2 regions of the Saccharococcus thermophilus genome follow, and region 2 is predicted to be linked to the other one. Evidence: riboswitches for the same ligand, from Rfam matches in the RefSeq annotation. Region 2 holds a riboswitch; the other holds the start of a gene.

Region 1 (8,084 bases), 360 kb from region 2:
ATTCATGATTGAACTTTCCTTTCAATAACTTCAATCAATTGTTTTTTCACGCTTTCAATCGGGATCGCTTCTACAACGGGAGCTAAAAATCCATGAATAATCAGACGTTCTGCCTCATGTCTTGGAATGCCGCGGCTCATTAAATAGTATAACTGTATTGGATCCACTCTGCCGACTGATGCCGCATGGCCTGCCATCACATCATCTTCATCGATCAATAAAATCGGGTTGGCATCACCGCGCGCTTTTTCGCTTAGCATCAAGACGCGCGATTCTTGTTGGGCGTTCGATTTCGAAGCGCCATGCTCAATTTTGCCGATGCCGTTAAAGATCGATGTCGCGCTGTCTCTTACCACGCCGTGTTTTAAAATGTAGCCTTCCGTATGTTTTCCATAATGAACAACACTGGTTGTAAAGTTTTGCACTTGCTCGCCACGGCCGACAACAACGGTTTTTGTATCGCCAAACGAACCGTCGCCAATTAAGCGGGTGACGTTTTCGGAAACAGTATCCCCATCGTTCATTAAACCGAGCGCCCATTCAATGCGCCCATCACGCGCGGCAATGCCGCGACGATTGACATACGTTGTGACCCCTTTTGCCAAATTATCAACAGCGGCAAAAAACACGCGCGCATTTGTATTGGCAAACACTTCAGCGACAATATTGACAACCGCTTTGCTTGTTTCTTTCGTGGAAATATAGTTTTCCACATAAACGACGCGGCTATTATCTTCCGCAACGACAATGACATGATTAAACAAGGCGATATCATCGTTTTCTTGAATATACACCGCTTGAAGCGGAACATCAACCTCGACGTTTTTCGGCACGTAGACAAACACGCCCCCATTTAACAGCGCCGCGTGCAATGCTGTTAGACGATGTTCGTCTACTTTGACGCCGTCTTTCATCAAATATTTTTGCAATAGCTCTCCATGTTCGCGCGCCGCGGTGAAAATATCGGTGAAAATAACTCCTTTCGCTTTCAAGTCCTCCGATAAAGATAGATACGCAGGTGTATGGTCACGCTGCACATATAAGTTTTTCGTTTCCTCTCCTGCTTCAATCAGCGCTTTTACCGGCTCAGGCAGTTCGTCTAACGAAGCATATGGCGCACTTTCAACAACATGGTTGGCAAATTGGGTAAAATTCCATTTGTCGATTTTCGTTTTGTCCGGTTTCGGCAGCGGGAGCGCTTCTGCTTTGGCAAGAGCTTGTAAGCGAAGCTGCAACAGCCAGTCCGGTTCGCCGCGCTCGCTAGAAAATGCGCGCACATATTGTTGATCGAATGGTATTTTTGTTTCTGTCGTCATAACACGTCCTCCTAACGCTTACGCTTCTTGCTCAACCGTTTCGTCTTCAATGCCAAGTTCTTTTTTAATCCAGTCGTATCCTTCCGCTTCAAGACGTTGCGCTAGTTCTGGACCTCCGGATTTTACAATGCGTCCTTGCATCATCACATGCACATAATCAGGAGTAATATAGTTTAATAAACGTTGATAGTGCGTAATGATCAGACAGCCAAATTCGCTGCTGCGCATTTCATTAATGCCTTTGGCAACGATTTTCAACGCGTCAATGTCAAGGCCGGAGTCAATCTCGTCCAAAATCGCGATTTTCGGCTCCAGCATCATTAATTGGAGAATTTCGTTGCGTTTTTTCTCCCCGCCCGAGAATCCTTCGTTCAAATAACGATGCGCCATATCTGGATTCATTTCCAGGAATGCCATTTTTTCATCCAGCTTGCGGATAAATTTCATTAACGAAATTTCATTGCCTTCGCCAAGGCGGGCATTAATAGCGGCGCGAAGGAAGTCGGCGTTCGTTACCCCGCTAATTTCGCTTGGATATTGCATCGCCAAAAATAATCCGGCACGCGCTCTTTCATCGACTTCCATCTCCAACACGTTTTGCCCGTCTAACGTAATGCTTCCTTTTGTTACTTCATACTTTGGATGTCCCATAATCGCGGACGATAACGTCGATTTTCCTGTCCCGTTCGGACCCATGATTGCGTGAATTTCTCCGCCTTTTACTTCCAAATTCACGCCTTTTAAAATTTCTTTTCCTTCTACCGATACGTGAAGATCTTTAATTGTCAACACTGCCATGCAGAATACCTCCAATTTCCGCTAAAAATGTATATATCAGTATACCACTGACTTTCTTGCCTTCCATTCTCACTTTATTCTCATTACAATCTTATAACAAATGAAAAGTATTGGCAACCTTTTCACTATCATACCACTATATTGATAGTGAATTTTATCGCAATGCTTTTATTGTATACTAAAATACACTATTTGCGTTTAAAAATTAAGATAAAAAAGACTCCGATGTGGAGTCTTTTAATGGGTTTGGGATAATTCGCGAATGCATTCCTGCACTAGCGTTACCGCTTGGCTCACCGCCGCGCCGCCGGCAAATGCCGCCGCTACCCCGCACGCTTCTAAAATTTCTTGTTCCGAAGCCCCTTCGTCTAAACATCCTTTCGTATGATAAATCGTGCAATATTCATCTTGCGTGGCGAGGCTGATTCCGAGCGCGATAAGCTGTTTTTCTTTTTTCGTTAACGCACCTTCTTTAAAGCACGCTTCTGTGAAGGCATTAAAGCTGCCAGCAATGTCCGGCAGTTTTTGTGTAAACGTACCAATCCCCTCTTTATAATGGCGAAGAGCCGCTTCAACCGACGTATGTTGCTGCTGGTTCACTCCTCAACACCTCTTTCCATGTTATATCGGTGTTAGTATGCGTGAAGAAAAAGGAATTAAACCAAAGAATTTTAAATATAGACAAAATGGGAGGAAAACAATGGGAAAATGGATTCCCATGTTCCTCATGATAATAGTGATGGTCACGTTTTTCGTGTGTTGGGGATTAGCATGGTTGATCGGAGGAGGACCTGACGATTTCTTCGTTATCGGAATTGTCCTTTCCCTGCAATGTTCTTTAATCATTACGCTGTTGATCGCCATTCTCGAAAAGCTGCCAAAAAAGAAATAACAGAAGCGAATCGCTTCCGTTATTTTTATTGTGCCGCCGGAATGACAGCGCCATGATATTTTTTCTTAATAAAGTCTTGAATTTCTTTCGAGTGCAGCACTTCGACAAGCGTTTTAATTTCTTTGCGGTTTTCATCACCTTTGCGCACCGCAATAATATTGACATATGGGTTATTTTTCGGAGACTCGACAGCAATTGGGTCTTTGGCAGGATCTAAACCAGCATCTAGCGCATAGTTCGCGTTAATCACCACCGCATCGCCTTCGCCGTTTTTATAAATTTGCGGCAGCAATCCCGGATCCACATCGGTTTTAAATTTTAAATGTTTCGGATTCTCGACAATATCTTTCACCGTTGCTTTCGTTTTGTCCACGCCGTCTTTTAACTTAATCAATCCTTTTTCTTGCAGCATCGATAAAATGCGGCCATGGTCGGCAACCGAGTTGCTCATGATGATCGTTGCACCGTTTGGAAGTTCATCCAAGCTTTTATATTTTTTCGAGTAAATACCGATTGGCTCAATATGGACGCCGCCAGCGTTGACAAAATCATATCCGTATTCTTTTTTCTGTTCTTCTAAATACGGAATGTGTTGGAAATAGTTCGCGTCAATTTCTTTATCCGCCAACGCTTTGTTTGGCAATACATAATCTTGGAAAGTAATAATTTTCAAGTCAATGCCTTTTTCTTTTAAAATTGGTTTTGCTTTTTCTAAAATTTCCGCATGTGGCACATTGGAAGCTCCAACTACTAGCTTCGTCAATTTTCCATCTTTGTTGTCATTGGCGGCGTTGTTATTGCCTCCGCATGCTGCCAGCGCCAACACAAGCACCGCCGCAAATAAGGCACTAATCCATTTTTTCATATTGATTTTCCCCCTTTTTTATCGTTTATCTATTTTGGAAGTGACAAAGTCACCGATAAACTGAATGACAAAGACAATCACTAAAACTAAAACGGTAGCAACAAACGTGACATCATTATGATTGCGCTGGAATCCTTCCAAATAGGCTAAGTTTCCAAGACCGCCGGCACCGACAACCCCTGCCATCGCCGTATATCCCACTAAAGCAATCGCTGTTACGGTAATTCCGGACACAAGAGCAGGCAATGACTCCGGAAGAAGCACTTTCCAAATAATCGTTGCCGTTGATGCCCCCATCGCTTTTGCTGCTTCAATGACGCCTTTGTCAATTTCACGGAGCGCAATTTCTACCATTCTCGCGTAAAATGGCGCTGCTCCGATAATCAAAGCCGGCAATGCGGCGTTGGCGCCAAGAATCGTTCCGACAACGAATTTCGTAAACGGGATTAACAAAATAATTAGGATAATGAATGGGATGGAACGAAAGATGTTCACAAGAGCCGCGATGACCATATTTGCCAGACGGTTCTCCCACAGGTTTCCCTTTGACGTTAAAAATAAAAGCAATCCAAGAATCGTACCTAATATAAATGTTGCAACGACAGCAATTCCTGTCATATAAAGCGTTTCAACCGTAGCCGCCCAAATCATATCCCACTGTACATTCGGTAAGAGGCTAGCGAGCATTCGAGATCACCTCCACCGCCACTTGCTGCTTTCGAATGTAATCGATCGCGCGGGCAATTTCCTCTTTCTCTCCATCCATATGAACGAATAAGACACCATAAGAACCTTGATGGGTTTGCGAAATTTTCCCTTGCAAAATATTCGCATCGACGTGGAACTGGCGAACGACATTGGCGATGAGCGGCTGTTCGGCAGCTTCTCCGACAAACGTCAATTGGATAACCGTTCCGTTTGGGTATTTATCGAGCAGATGGATAATCGTTTCTTTTGTTTCCTCCGGTTCGATAACTTGTTGAACAAATCGTTTCGTAATCGCTTGTTTTGGTTGCCGAAATACTTGCAGCACTTCGCCTTGTTCGACAATTTTTCCGTTTTCCATCACCGCGACGCGGTCGCAAATTTTGCGAATCACATGCATCTCATGAGTAATTAATACAATCGTTAACCCTAGGCGTTTATTAATATCTACTAAAAGGTCCAAAATAGAATCGGTTGTTTGCGGATCTAACGCAGATGTCGCTTCATCGCATAATAACACTTTTGGATTATTTGCTAAAGCGCGCGCGATGCCAACACGCTGCTTTTGCCCGCCGCTCAGCTGCGACGGATAAGCGTGTTCTCTTCCTTGCAGCCCGACAAGCTGAATGAGCTCATCAACCCGCTTTTTCCGCTTTTCTTTCGGAATGCCGGCGATTTCCAACGGAAACGCGATATTTTCATGAACGGTTCTTGACCATAGCAAATTAAAATGCTGGAAAACCATTCCGATTTCTTGACGAGCCTTTCGCAATTCTTTTCCTTTAATATTAGCCATATCCCGTCCGGCGACAATGACTTTGCCGCTTGTCGGTTTTTCCAATCCGTTAAGAAGACGAATAAGCGAGCTTTTTCCCGCACCGCTATATCCGATAATTCCAAAAATTTCGCCTTCCTTAATTTGTAAAGAAACATGATCGACCGCAGTGACCGACCCGTTTGCCGCTTCATATATTTTTGTCACATCTTCCAATGTAATCATGCACATTTTCACCTTCCTTCATTTAGCAGGGCGGCTCATTCCAAAAAGAAAACCTTTCTGCTCGAGGAGAACAGAAAGGTAATCATTACCATTCCGTCTCTTATCTCTCAAAGCAGACGCTTTGTGTGAATTGGCACCATTTCAGCGTACGCGCTGACGGTTGCCGGGTTTCATTGGGCACATCCCTCCACCTCTCTTGATAAGAGCACATCACCACATTATTCAATTGCCAATCCTCAATGAATTACAAGTGTGATTGTATCACCCTATGTCGAAGCATGTCAATAAAAAATTTTCACGTCCATATTTCGGCAATCTTCTTTTTATAATGAAACGGAAATATTGGAAGTAATCCCTGTCGCAGCGGCAATGGCCTGCTCTAAATCTTCGATTAAGTCATTGATGTTTTCAATACCGACCGATAAGCGAACTAAATCCTCCGTCACTCCGGATGACTTGAGTTCTTCTTCATTTAGCTGCTGATGCGTCGTGCTTGCGAGAGTTTTTTCTACACCTTCGTGTAAACATTCGCTCTTGTTCTGCACGGCTTTCATGGACAAACGTCCTGTTAGTGTCGCTTCATCCAATGACTTCAATCACAAGTTCCATTTTTCTGAATATTTTAACACTGTTTATTGCACTTGTCAATTCTTTTTCACCGAAAAACAAGCCGGCAATCATTTAGCAAACGTAACGGTATGGCTTGGCTAAGTGAAGCAATGACTCAAGCAATAACATATGCCGAAAACTTCCCGAAATATGTAATTCCCGCAAACGAATTTGTTGCTGTAATTTTAACCTTCCGTTTAATAGAGATTCCAATACCTCTTTTGATCCGCGCACCGTTAATACCCGCCGCTCGTCTACTTCCACCGCTGGGCTGATTCGATGTTTGGAAATCGCTACGACTGCTGTTTCCGTTTCACACTCAAAGCGAATGTACAGTTCTTCCTCTGGTAAAATCGGCAATAGATGATTTAATGTTTGCATTCGTTCGGCAAGCTGTTTGACTAGTTCACGCATATTCATATTCCCCTCTCCCCCAGTTCTCTGCTGTTTCATTTATTTCCATATCCAACGGGAAGAATCCTTTACAAAAATCTCGACAAATAATCCGGGAAAAAGCAAAATTCTTGTCATTTCCCAAGAAATATGTCAAATGAAGTCAAAATAACGGTTGTTTACAACAAGAATCACGGAGGGAAGAGGAAATTCGTGCGAAAAGCGTTTCACCATTAGTCTCTCTTTCGATAATCATTTGGCAGCATCTCTTTGATGGTTTCATATAAATAAGGAACAGAATGAAACGCATACCACTTTTTAATGATATTGCCATGTTGAAATAAAAGAAGGCATGGAACACTTTCGATTTTCCATGCAGCCGCTCGCTTCGGTATATAATTAATATCCGTCTGGTAAAACGGAAGTAACGGAAACAATTCCTCGACTACTTCCAGCATTCGTTTGGCAAGCTGGCAAGTGCCGCACATCGGCGTATATAAATAAAGGCAAACAATCTCTTCGCTGCGAATGACCTCATCGATTTCGATCGGCTCTATTTTTTTCATTGCCTACTCACCTTTTCAATAAATAATTCATATGCACATCAAAATTCGCGCGCAATAATACTTGCGCAACATGCCAATTTGGCGCTGCCGCCACTTCGCGGTAAGCACGATCGATATAAATATGCTCCGCTTCCGGAAACTCGCGGCGAAACTGCTTGCGTAATTTTTCGCCCGCCTCATCGGCATCGACCAATATATAAACATCTTTATAATAAAGCTCGTCGATCAGCTCCTCCAGCCTGGCATCGCTAATCGTCCCATTGGTGCAAATAATTTCCACCGGTTCATTTAGAATATTGGCGATTTTTTGTTTATCAGAGCGTCCTTCAACAATAATCACTTTTTCGCTTTCCGTCATAAACCATCACCTGTAAATGTCGTTGTACTATTATTTATATGACAACGGCGACCATTGTTTCCGCCGTAGAGACAGGCGGGGCAAGCGCCGTTTTATGAACTACATCTCATAAAAACAAGAAGAAAGCAACGGCATCACACCGTTGCTTTTAGCACCAACCAGCCTCACCGTCGCAATCGACATATTTTTGATCTGGCTCAACGGTGACGGTCATATCCTTATAAATTTGTCCATTTTGCTGATCGTATCCATCTTTTAATTGCATTAAATGGCTTACTTGTGAAAGAGGAAGATGACCAATTTGCCTGTTCCCCTCATATAGCTCAATAGAATCACCATTGATTTTGCCAATCACGCGATCGGTGACTTTGACTTGTTTCGTTTCTAATGCCATAGGAGCACCCCTCTTTATCCATCTTGTTATGTATAGGGTGCCCATCCTTTGGATGATTCATTGCAGAAAGGTTTAACCTTCTTTTACCATCGCCTCATATTGTTCAGCTGTCAGCAAATTATCGACCTCGCTCATATCTTTCGGTTCAACGACAATCATCCATGCTTTTTCATACGGCGATTCATTGA
Region 2 (8,084 bases):
CCTCTGGATATTCGTCTTGAATGGCGTGTTTTACTTGTTCTTCCATGATTTCTCCCTCCCCTTTCCTTTTCAGTATATCACAATGAGCACATTACTTCCTTTTCCTTTTAATTTCCTTTACAATAGTGATAGGTTTACAGAGAATGGAAAGGACTGCAGCAATGAAAGTGTTAGAAACCTATATCGTCGCGGGACTGACCGGCTTGCTGTTTTATCATCTCCATTCCCCGATTCCGTGGATGCTCGGGGCCATTACCGGAATGCTTGTTTGGAAAACGGTCATCAAGCGCCAAGTAGCGGCGCCAAAGGCGTTATCCAACAGCGGATTGATTGTTTTAGGCACCTACTTTGGACTGTCGTTTACAAAAGAGACACTGTTAACAATTGCGCCATATATTGTTCCGTTTCTCGCTGTCGCTGTGTCCCTGATTGTCATCAATATTATGAACAGCATCGCGGTGACGAAATGGACGCATATGGATAAAGTGACAAGCGTGTTTGCCTCCGTTCCTGGCGGATTGTCGGAAATGGTGGCCGCTAGTGAATCGTTCAATGCCAATACAGCGCTAGTAACGATTTTTCAAACGATTCGTTTATTAACGGTCGTTTTTCTTGTGCCAACGGTCGTTGTCCATTGGTTGAGCGGACATGCGCCGTCAGGAAGCTCCGCAGCTCAGGCGGCTGCTGCCTCTTCCGATGGTCATTACGCTTGGTTTTTGTTAAGCATTTTCGGTGCGCTTCTTTTACGAAACGTCATTCCGGCGGCATACGTCGTCGGACCGCTTGCCGTAACGGCAGTTATGCATGTGGCTGGAGTAAACTTGCCGTCACTGCCTTCATGGTTGATTATTTTGGCACAAATTAGCGTTGGAATGAACATGGGAAACCGCATTACGTTAGAAGATATTAAGCTTGGCGGAAAATTTAGCTGGGTATATTTCCTGCTTGCGCTAGTATTAATTGCTTTATCATTCGGATGCGGCTGGGCATTTGCGAAATTAACGGATCTTCCACTGTCGACCGCGCTGTTAAGCCTGGCACCGGGCGGGCTAGTGGAAATGGTATTAACGGCGCAGACAGTCGGCGGCGACCCGGCCATCGTCAGCTCGCTGCAGTTTATGCGGCTATTGCTTGTCATTATCGTTGTGCCGAACGTCTTGAAATGGGTGTTTCGCAAATTTCCATACATTACCGATACGGCATGGAAAAACCGCTCTGTTCGCAACTAGGAACAGAGCGGTTTCATTTTACTTAGCTGGTTCATAAAATTCGATCCATTCTCCATCCGGCCCAAGGAAAAACAAATATTTCGCCCCGTTTGGCAGCGTCGTAATATCTTCCCAGACGAGCGGAACACCGAGCGATTGAAGCCGCTCTTTTTCTTGCTCAATTCCTTCAACGGTAAAGGCGACGTGATGCACTTTTCCTTCCGTCGGCAAATTCGGATTATACCCTTCGATCAATTCGACAATGACCGAGCCATCCAATCCTAAAAACGCCAGCTTCATCGTGCCGTTCGTATGCGTCATCTCGCTAAGCAATTCCAAACCGACTACCTCTTGATAAAACTTTTTCGATGTTTCAATGTCTTTTACTTGAATGCCGACATGTTCGAATTTTTTCACTGACATCATAGTTCTCCCCTTTTTTTATTATTTTCAAGATTGAGAAAATACCGCCCGCAAATATGGAGTCATATGTACGATCGAAATTCCTTTTTCCGCTAGTTCGCTAAAAATATAGCGATCGAGCGCATAAGGACCAGCGGCTTTCCATTCTTCCACTTCCGCAAGCGTCAAAATAAGATAAAAAGACTTTCCTTGCGTATGCCCATATAGATGAAAAAAATTCGCGTAACAGTCAAAATGCAGCACTGTCTTTTTGTCAAATTGCAACAGCTGCTTTCTTATGCACCGGGCGACATGGGAAGCGAACGATTCTGCTTTCAAGTGTGCCGCCATATAACTGCGAATCAAATCATTTTCGCGCACTCGGCGTTCCCACCTCCTTCCTTTGTTTTGTACATAAAAACCCCTTTCGCCATGAATGATGCGAAAGGGGTTTGGCCGTTCTTATCATCCAAAGCGAAACCGCTTTGCGGGTTGGAGCACCTTGCGAAATACGCAGGTTGCTGTGGAGTCATCGAGCCCGATCTCTCGTCCACTCTTGATAAGACTGTATGTAATTTTTCTCTATCTTACCACGGTATCTCAATGATGACAATGATTTTTTGTTTTTTCATAAGGGAAAGAAGGAGAGCAAAGGAATCTCCTTCTTTCCGATTTATTATTGCGCTACTTCCGGCTGCTCCGAAGTGACACCGACATCTTTCCATGTCAATTTCGAACTAGGGTCAACCGTAAAGTTTTTCACACGATTGTTGACCGCATAAATGATCGAGCGGTATAGCGTCGGGATGACAGGTACTTCTTCATTCATTAACTCTTGCCATTCGTTGTAAATTTTCTTGCGGTATTCTTTATCAAATGCTTGCTCGGAATGACCTTTTTCAAGCAGTTCATCATTTTTCTCATTTACCCAGCGAGAGTAGTTGAACATAACGTTACGGCCATATAATCCATATGGGTCCACATCGGTTCCTGTGTACCATGCCGCGGCGAACACATCGACTTTCGGATCGTCTTTTTCGACCATATCATAGAACGAGTTGAATTCCGCCAAGCGGCCATCAACCAGCTGTACATTCAAGCCGACGTTTTTCCAGCATTGCATGTAAAATTTCGCTAATGGTTCGGCAATATCCCCGCCGCTCATCGAGAGGAAATTAATGGTGAATTTTTTGCCATTTGGATCTTCGCGGAAGCCGTCGCCATCGACATCTTTATATCCCGCTTCATCCAATAATTTTTTCGCTTTTTCTGGGTCGTATGTGTATCCTTTCTCATTTTTATCATGGTAGCTTGGGAAGGATGGCGGAATAAGCGTCGTTGCCGGGAAACGCAAACCGTGATACAATCTGTCTGCCACTTCCTTGTTATTAATCGCATATGCCATCGCCTGGCGAAGCTTTTTGTTTTGGAATTTCGGATTATCCATCACGTTTTCTTGTTTTTTCGCATCCCAGTGCCCGAGTTTAAAACCAATATAGTTGTAAGCTAAATCGACTTTTCCAATAAATTGAAGGTTTTTTGTTCCTTTCGCATTGAGATATTGGTCAGTTGGAAATTCGGCAATGTCAATTTCTCCTTTTTTAAGCGCCTGCAGCACAACTTGCGGGCTGACTACCTTCAAGATAACACCTTTTAAGTTCGGCTTTCCGGCCCAGTAATCGTCGTTGCGAACAAATTCAACCGATTCGCCTGGAACGATCTTTTTCACTTTAAATGGACCAAAGCCAATTGGATGTTTGCGGATCTTATCCGATTTCGCCAAATCTTTAATCGGCACATCTTTTAAATAATGTTTCGGAAGCGGATATGCCCAAATGCCTGTTAGTACAGATGGATTGGCATGTTTCCATGTAATGGTTAATGTTTTGTCGTCAATGACTTTAATTCCTGAAATTTTGTCCGCTTTTCCGCTATGGTATTCGTCCATGCCGACGATATCCTGGATGAGCGCATCTCCGTAGCGGACGCCCGTATAATCTTTATTGCCGATGACTAAGTAGGCATATTCTAAATCTTCCGCTTTGACAGGTTCACCGTCATGCCATTTTACATTATCTTTAATTTTGATCGTCATCGTTTTTTTGTCAGCGGAAAGTTTGTATGTGGCCGCGCCATCGTTCGTAATTTCATAGTCTCCATTTGTACGGAAAAGTGATTCGTCAAAAAATTGCAAAATCTCCGCGTCTGGCTGTCCTTCGTAAAACGCATAGCTCAATGTTCCTTCAAATGGGGTATCCGATACTAATCCGTATTTTAATACACCATCAACGATTTTCCCGTCATTTTTGACGGTCATTGGGAATTTTCCGATATCTTCCTTTTGCGCTGTTTGTTTATTCTTGTTGTCTTTGTTGTTGCTTGCGGAGTTGCTGTTGCACGCCGTTAATCCTAACAAAAGAACGACGAGCACCACCAAAAACCTCCATTGCCACTTTTTCCTCACTTTTTCTCCCCCTTTATCCTAATCGTTGTCTTGCATCGGCCGCGCGTTTTAACGCTTGGCCGATAAAATTTATGCACAACATCATTACTAAAATAAGCAATGATGCTGGTAACCATACCCACCATTTGCTTTGCAAAACATCCGGATTCATCGCATAGCTGACAAGCGTCCCTAGACTTGGCGTACTTTCCGGCAATCCAAAGCCTAAATAGCTTAAGCCTGATTCAATTCCAATATTTCCGGCAAGGTTTAATGTTAAGTTTACGATAATGATCGAACTTAAATTAGGCAAAATTTGAAAAAGGATGATTTTCCAATCCGGCGTACCGAGCGTTTTCGATGCGCTTACGTAGTCCAATTCCCGCTCTGCCAGCGTTTTTGCTCGAATAAGCCGCGCCTTTCCCGTCCATAAAAAGGCACTCATAATCAGAATAAACGTGAAAATATTATATTTAGGCACAATCGCCACAACTACGATCACAAGCATTAAAAATGGCAATACAAGGATAAAATCGATAATACGCATGATTATATTATCAATAACTCCCCCAAAATATCCGGCAATGAGGCCAACGGCAAGACCAATCAGGCCGGTGATCAGCGTAATCGCTAAACCAATGGTAAATGAGTTTCTTGCACCGATAATCAGCTGCCCAAAAATATCCCTTCCTCCATAATCCGTACCAAGCCAATGCTCTGCTGACGGCGGAGAGTAAATGTCCAGCAAGTCCACTTTGACAATTTCATCTTGGTCTAATAATAACGAGGCACCATATACAACGATCAAAATCAAGGAAAGAAGAATGAGAGAACCGAGAGCTAACTTATCCTTCACCAACTCACGCCACATAATAGAAAGGCTTGAAGGACTTTTTTCATTTTTTGCATGGATATCGCCTAGTTCTGCTTTCATCATTGTGTCCCCCCATTCCATTACTCAATGCGAATACGTGGATCAACCGCACTTAAAATAATGTCAGACAAAAGTGTCCCAATTAAAGTGGCAAGACCAGAAATCATCACGAGTGCGGTAACAACGCTGTAATCTCGCTGCATAATCGATTGCAAAAACAATTGCCCAATCCCTGGATAACTAAAAATAGATTCCAGAAAGATAGATCCGCCAATTAATCCTGTAATCTCATATCCTAAGAAAGCAGCAATCGGCAAAAACGAATTTCGTAAAATATGACGCCAATAAATGCTTGATTCTGGCACTCCTTTTGCACGTGCGGTTTTAACAAAGTCTTTCACCTTTGTATCGATAATTTCACTGCGCAAATATTGAATCGTCCCAACCGTATTGATCAGCGCTCCAGACAGAGCCGGAAGCAAAAGATGGTTTAGCTTGCTTACATAATAGGCAAACGTTCCTTTTTCCACTTGAATATCAACGCTTCCTCCCGTCGGAAACCATCCTAATTTGAACCCGAAAATAAACAACATAATTAACGCAAAGATAAACAACGGTGTCGCAAAGCTAACGTAGCTGTATCCAACGATTAGCTTATCCGCCCAAGAGTCCGTCCATCTTCCCGAAATAATTCCTAAAGGAATCGCGATCATATACGTTAATATTAAAATCGCGGCAGATAGCAAAATCGTATTCCACATTCGCCCAGCTAATAAATCGTTGACAGGTTGCTGATGAATATAGGACATGCCAAGATCTCCATGCAGCAAGTTTTTCATCCAACGCATATATTGAACATGTACCGGATCATTGAGTCCGAGCTTTTCTTTCATTTCCGCCAATGTTTGCGCGTCCATTTTTGGATTGCTTGCCAACTGTCCTGTCAATGCATCCCCAGGCATCGCCTTTGCCAACAAAAACACAAGAACACTTAAAAGAAATAGTTGCGGAATCATTATCATGATTCGCCGCAATATAAATTTCAGCATCGTGTCGTCTTCCTCTCTTTACGGAATCGCAACGGAATGCGTCTCAGAGATTTTCTTTAACGGGTGCACCTTGCCCTCATCATCAAAGTAGCGATGGTACAGCTGTTTGTATTCCCTTTCGACTTCTTCGCGAAGCTGAAACTGCTGTCTTCTCTGCCGCGGATCCGCGTTTGGAATTGCCGAAAGGAGACGCTTTGTATAAATGTGCTGCGGATGGTGAAAAATTTCTTCGCTCGTTCCTTCTTCAACAAACCTGCCGCGGTACATAATACCGATGCGATCACACATATGACGGATAATGCCTAAGTCATGGCTAATAAACAAATATGTAAGCTGAAATTCTTTTTGGATCTCTTTCATAAAATTTAACACCTGCGCTTGCACCGATACATCAAGCGCGGATACTGGCTCATCTGCAATAATAAGCTTTGGATTGAGCGTAAGCGCTCGTGCAATGCCGATCCGTTGCCGCTGTCCTCCGGAAAACTCATGTGGATATTTATAAATCGACTCTGGATTTAATCCTACCCTTTCGATAAAATATTGCACTTTCCGTTTTTCTTCTTGCGGCGACAATTTTTCGAAATTGCGGATCGGTTCGGCAATAATATCGAGCACACGTTTGCGCGGATTAAGCGAAGAATATGGGTCTTGAAAAATCATTTGAATGTCTTTTCGGTACGAATAAAACTGCCTGCGGCTTAGTTTCGTTAAATCGGTGCCCTCTAATAAAATTTCACCTGCTGTCGCTTTTATGAGCCCGATAATCGTACGCCCCGTCGTCGTTTTTCCGCATCCTGACTCTCCGACAAGTCCATACGTTTCTCCTTGCCTTAGCTCAAAGCTGATATCATCTACAGCCTTCACATAATCAACAATGCGGCGAAAAAACCCTCCGCGTACCGGATAATACACTTTTAAATGATTTACTTTAAGAAATGCCATAGCCCACGTCCCCTATATGATCATGTGGAAAGTAGAAATGTTGATAACATGTGCAGCGAACCCAATGTCCTGGTTCAACTTCGCGCAAAATCGGATTCGGTTCATGTTTTGACTCATCAATCCAGCTAATTCGCGATTGGAATCGACACCCTGTCCGCGGCATCTTTTGCAAAGAAGGAACGATTCCTTGAATGACGTGAAGTTTTTCTTTACGGGTTTGTGCGGATGGAATCGACTGCAATAACGAGCGTGTATACGGATGAAGAGGATGGTGGAATAACGTTTCCACATCTGCCAATTCAACAATTTCCCCAGCGTACATAACAGCTACGCGATCGGCCATTTCCGCAACTACACCTAAATCATGAGTAATTAAAATAATGCCTGTTTTCATTTGTTGTTGCAGTTCTTTTAATAGTCCCATAATTTGTGCTTGGATCGTAACATCCAAGGCAGTTGTCGGCTCATCTGCAATAATAAGCGACGGTTCGCAAGCGATGGCGATCGCAATCACAACCCGCTGTCTCATTCCACCTGAAAGTTCATGAGGATAACGATGATATGTTTTTTCCGGATTCGGAATGCCAACACGTTTTAACAGTTCTAATGTGCGCTGCCTTTTTTCCGCCGAAGATAATTTTGTATGATAATCCATGCTTTCTTCAATTTGTCGCCCTATCGTCATTAATGGGTTCAATGCCGTTAACGGGTCTTGGAAAATCATTCCGATATCTTTGCCACGAATTTTGTTCAACTGTGAAGTAGATAACGATAATAAATTCATTCCTTTAAATGTAATGCTTCCTTCTAATTTTGTCTTTTGTGGCGGATGCAATCCCATGACTGCAAGTGCCAGCGCGCTTTTTCCGCACCCCGACTCTCCAACAATCGCCACCACTTCGTTTTCATTCACCGTAAGGGAAACATCATCAACCGCAGCGTAATATTGATCTTGAATTCGAAACGAAACGCGTAAATGGTCTATTTCTAAAATTGGTTTTCCGGTCAATGTATTCTCCCCTTTATAATCTTTGTAATACGTAAATTAAATGTAATTTTTATAATTTTATGAATATTTTATTACATCTTTTTTACAAATTCAACCGTTTTTCCTTGTTTTTATTGGTTATTTAGCACATAGTTTTATTTTATAATTATTGGGT

What was found. A riboswitch is a leader RNA that binds a small molecule or an ion and turns the genes downstream of it on or off. The one in region 2 is predicted to bind S-adenosylmethionine.
Region 1: another riboswitch for S-adenosylmethionine. It lies ahead of BDD39_RS03020 (methionine ABC transporter ATP-binding protein); the one in region 2 lies ahead of BDD39_RS04870 (hypothetical protein).

What each region holds. Positions count from the first base shown of each region.
Region 1 covers NZ_JAASRS010000001.1:561,002-569,085, reverse strand. The annotation lists gene BDD39_RS03055 (cysteine desulfurase) at 1-6, opposite strand, end outside; gene sufD (Fe-S cluster assembly protein SufD) at 3-1,316, opposite strand; gene sufC (Fe-S cluster assembly ATPase SufC) at 1,335-2,114, opposite strand; gene BDD39_RS03040 (carboxymuconolactone decarboxylase family protein) at 2,352-2,714, opposite strand; gene BDD39_RS03035 (hypothetical protein) at 2,815-3,006, shown strand; gene BDD39_RS03030 (MetQ/NlpA family ABC transporter substrate-binding protein) at 3,032-3,871, opposite strand; gene BDD39_RS03025 (methionine ABC transporter permease) at 3,890-4,558, opposite strand; gene BDD39_RS03020 (methionine ABC transporter ATP-binding protein) at 4,548-5,576, opposite strand; SAM riboswitch class I at 5,674-5,782, opposite strand; partial or broken gene BDD39_RS03015 (PLP-dependent transferase) at 5,900-6,073, opposite strand; gene BDD39_RS03010 (SCP2 sterol-binding domain-containing protein) at 6,258-6,605, opposite strand; gene BDD39_RS03005 (thioredoxin family protein) at 6,812-7,144, opposite strand; gene BDD39_RS03000 (toprim domain-containing protein) at 7,152-7,502, opposite strand; gene BDD39_RS02995 (YusG family protein) at 7,651-7,896, opposite strand; gene gcvH (glycine cleavage system protein GcvH) at 7,969-8,084, opposite strand, start outside.
Region 2 covers NZ_JAASRS010000001.1:924,181-932,264, reverse strand. The annotation lists gene BDD39_RS04885 (PaaI family thioesterase) at 1-46, opposite strand, end outside; gene BDD39_RS04880 (AbrB family transcriptional regulator) at 162-1,229, shown strand; gene BDD39_RS04875 (VOC family protein) at 1,248-1,631, opposite strand; gene BDD39_RS04870 (hypothetical protein) at 1,659-1,991, opposite strand; SAM riboswitch class I at 2,070-2,176, opposite strand; gene opp4A (oligopeptide ABC transporter substrate-binding protein) at 2,287-4,074, opposite strand; gene BDD39_RS04860 (ABC transporter permease) at 4,088-4,990, opposite strand; gene opp4B (oligopeptide ABC transporter permease) at 5,008-5,976, opposite strand; gene BDD39_RS04850 (ABC transporter ATP-binding protein) at 5,995-6,921, opposite strand; gene BDD39_RS04845 (ABC transporter ATP-binding protein) at 6,908-7,930, opposite strand.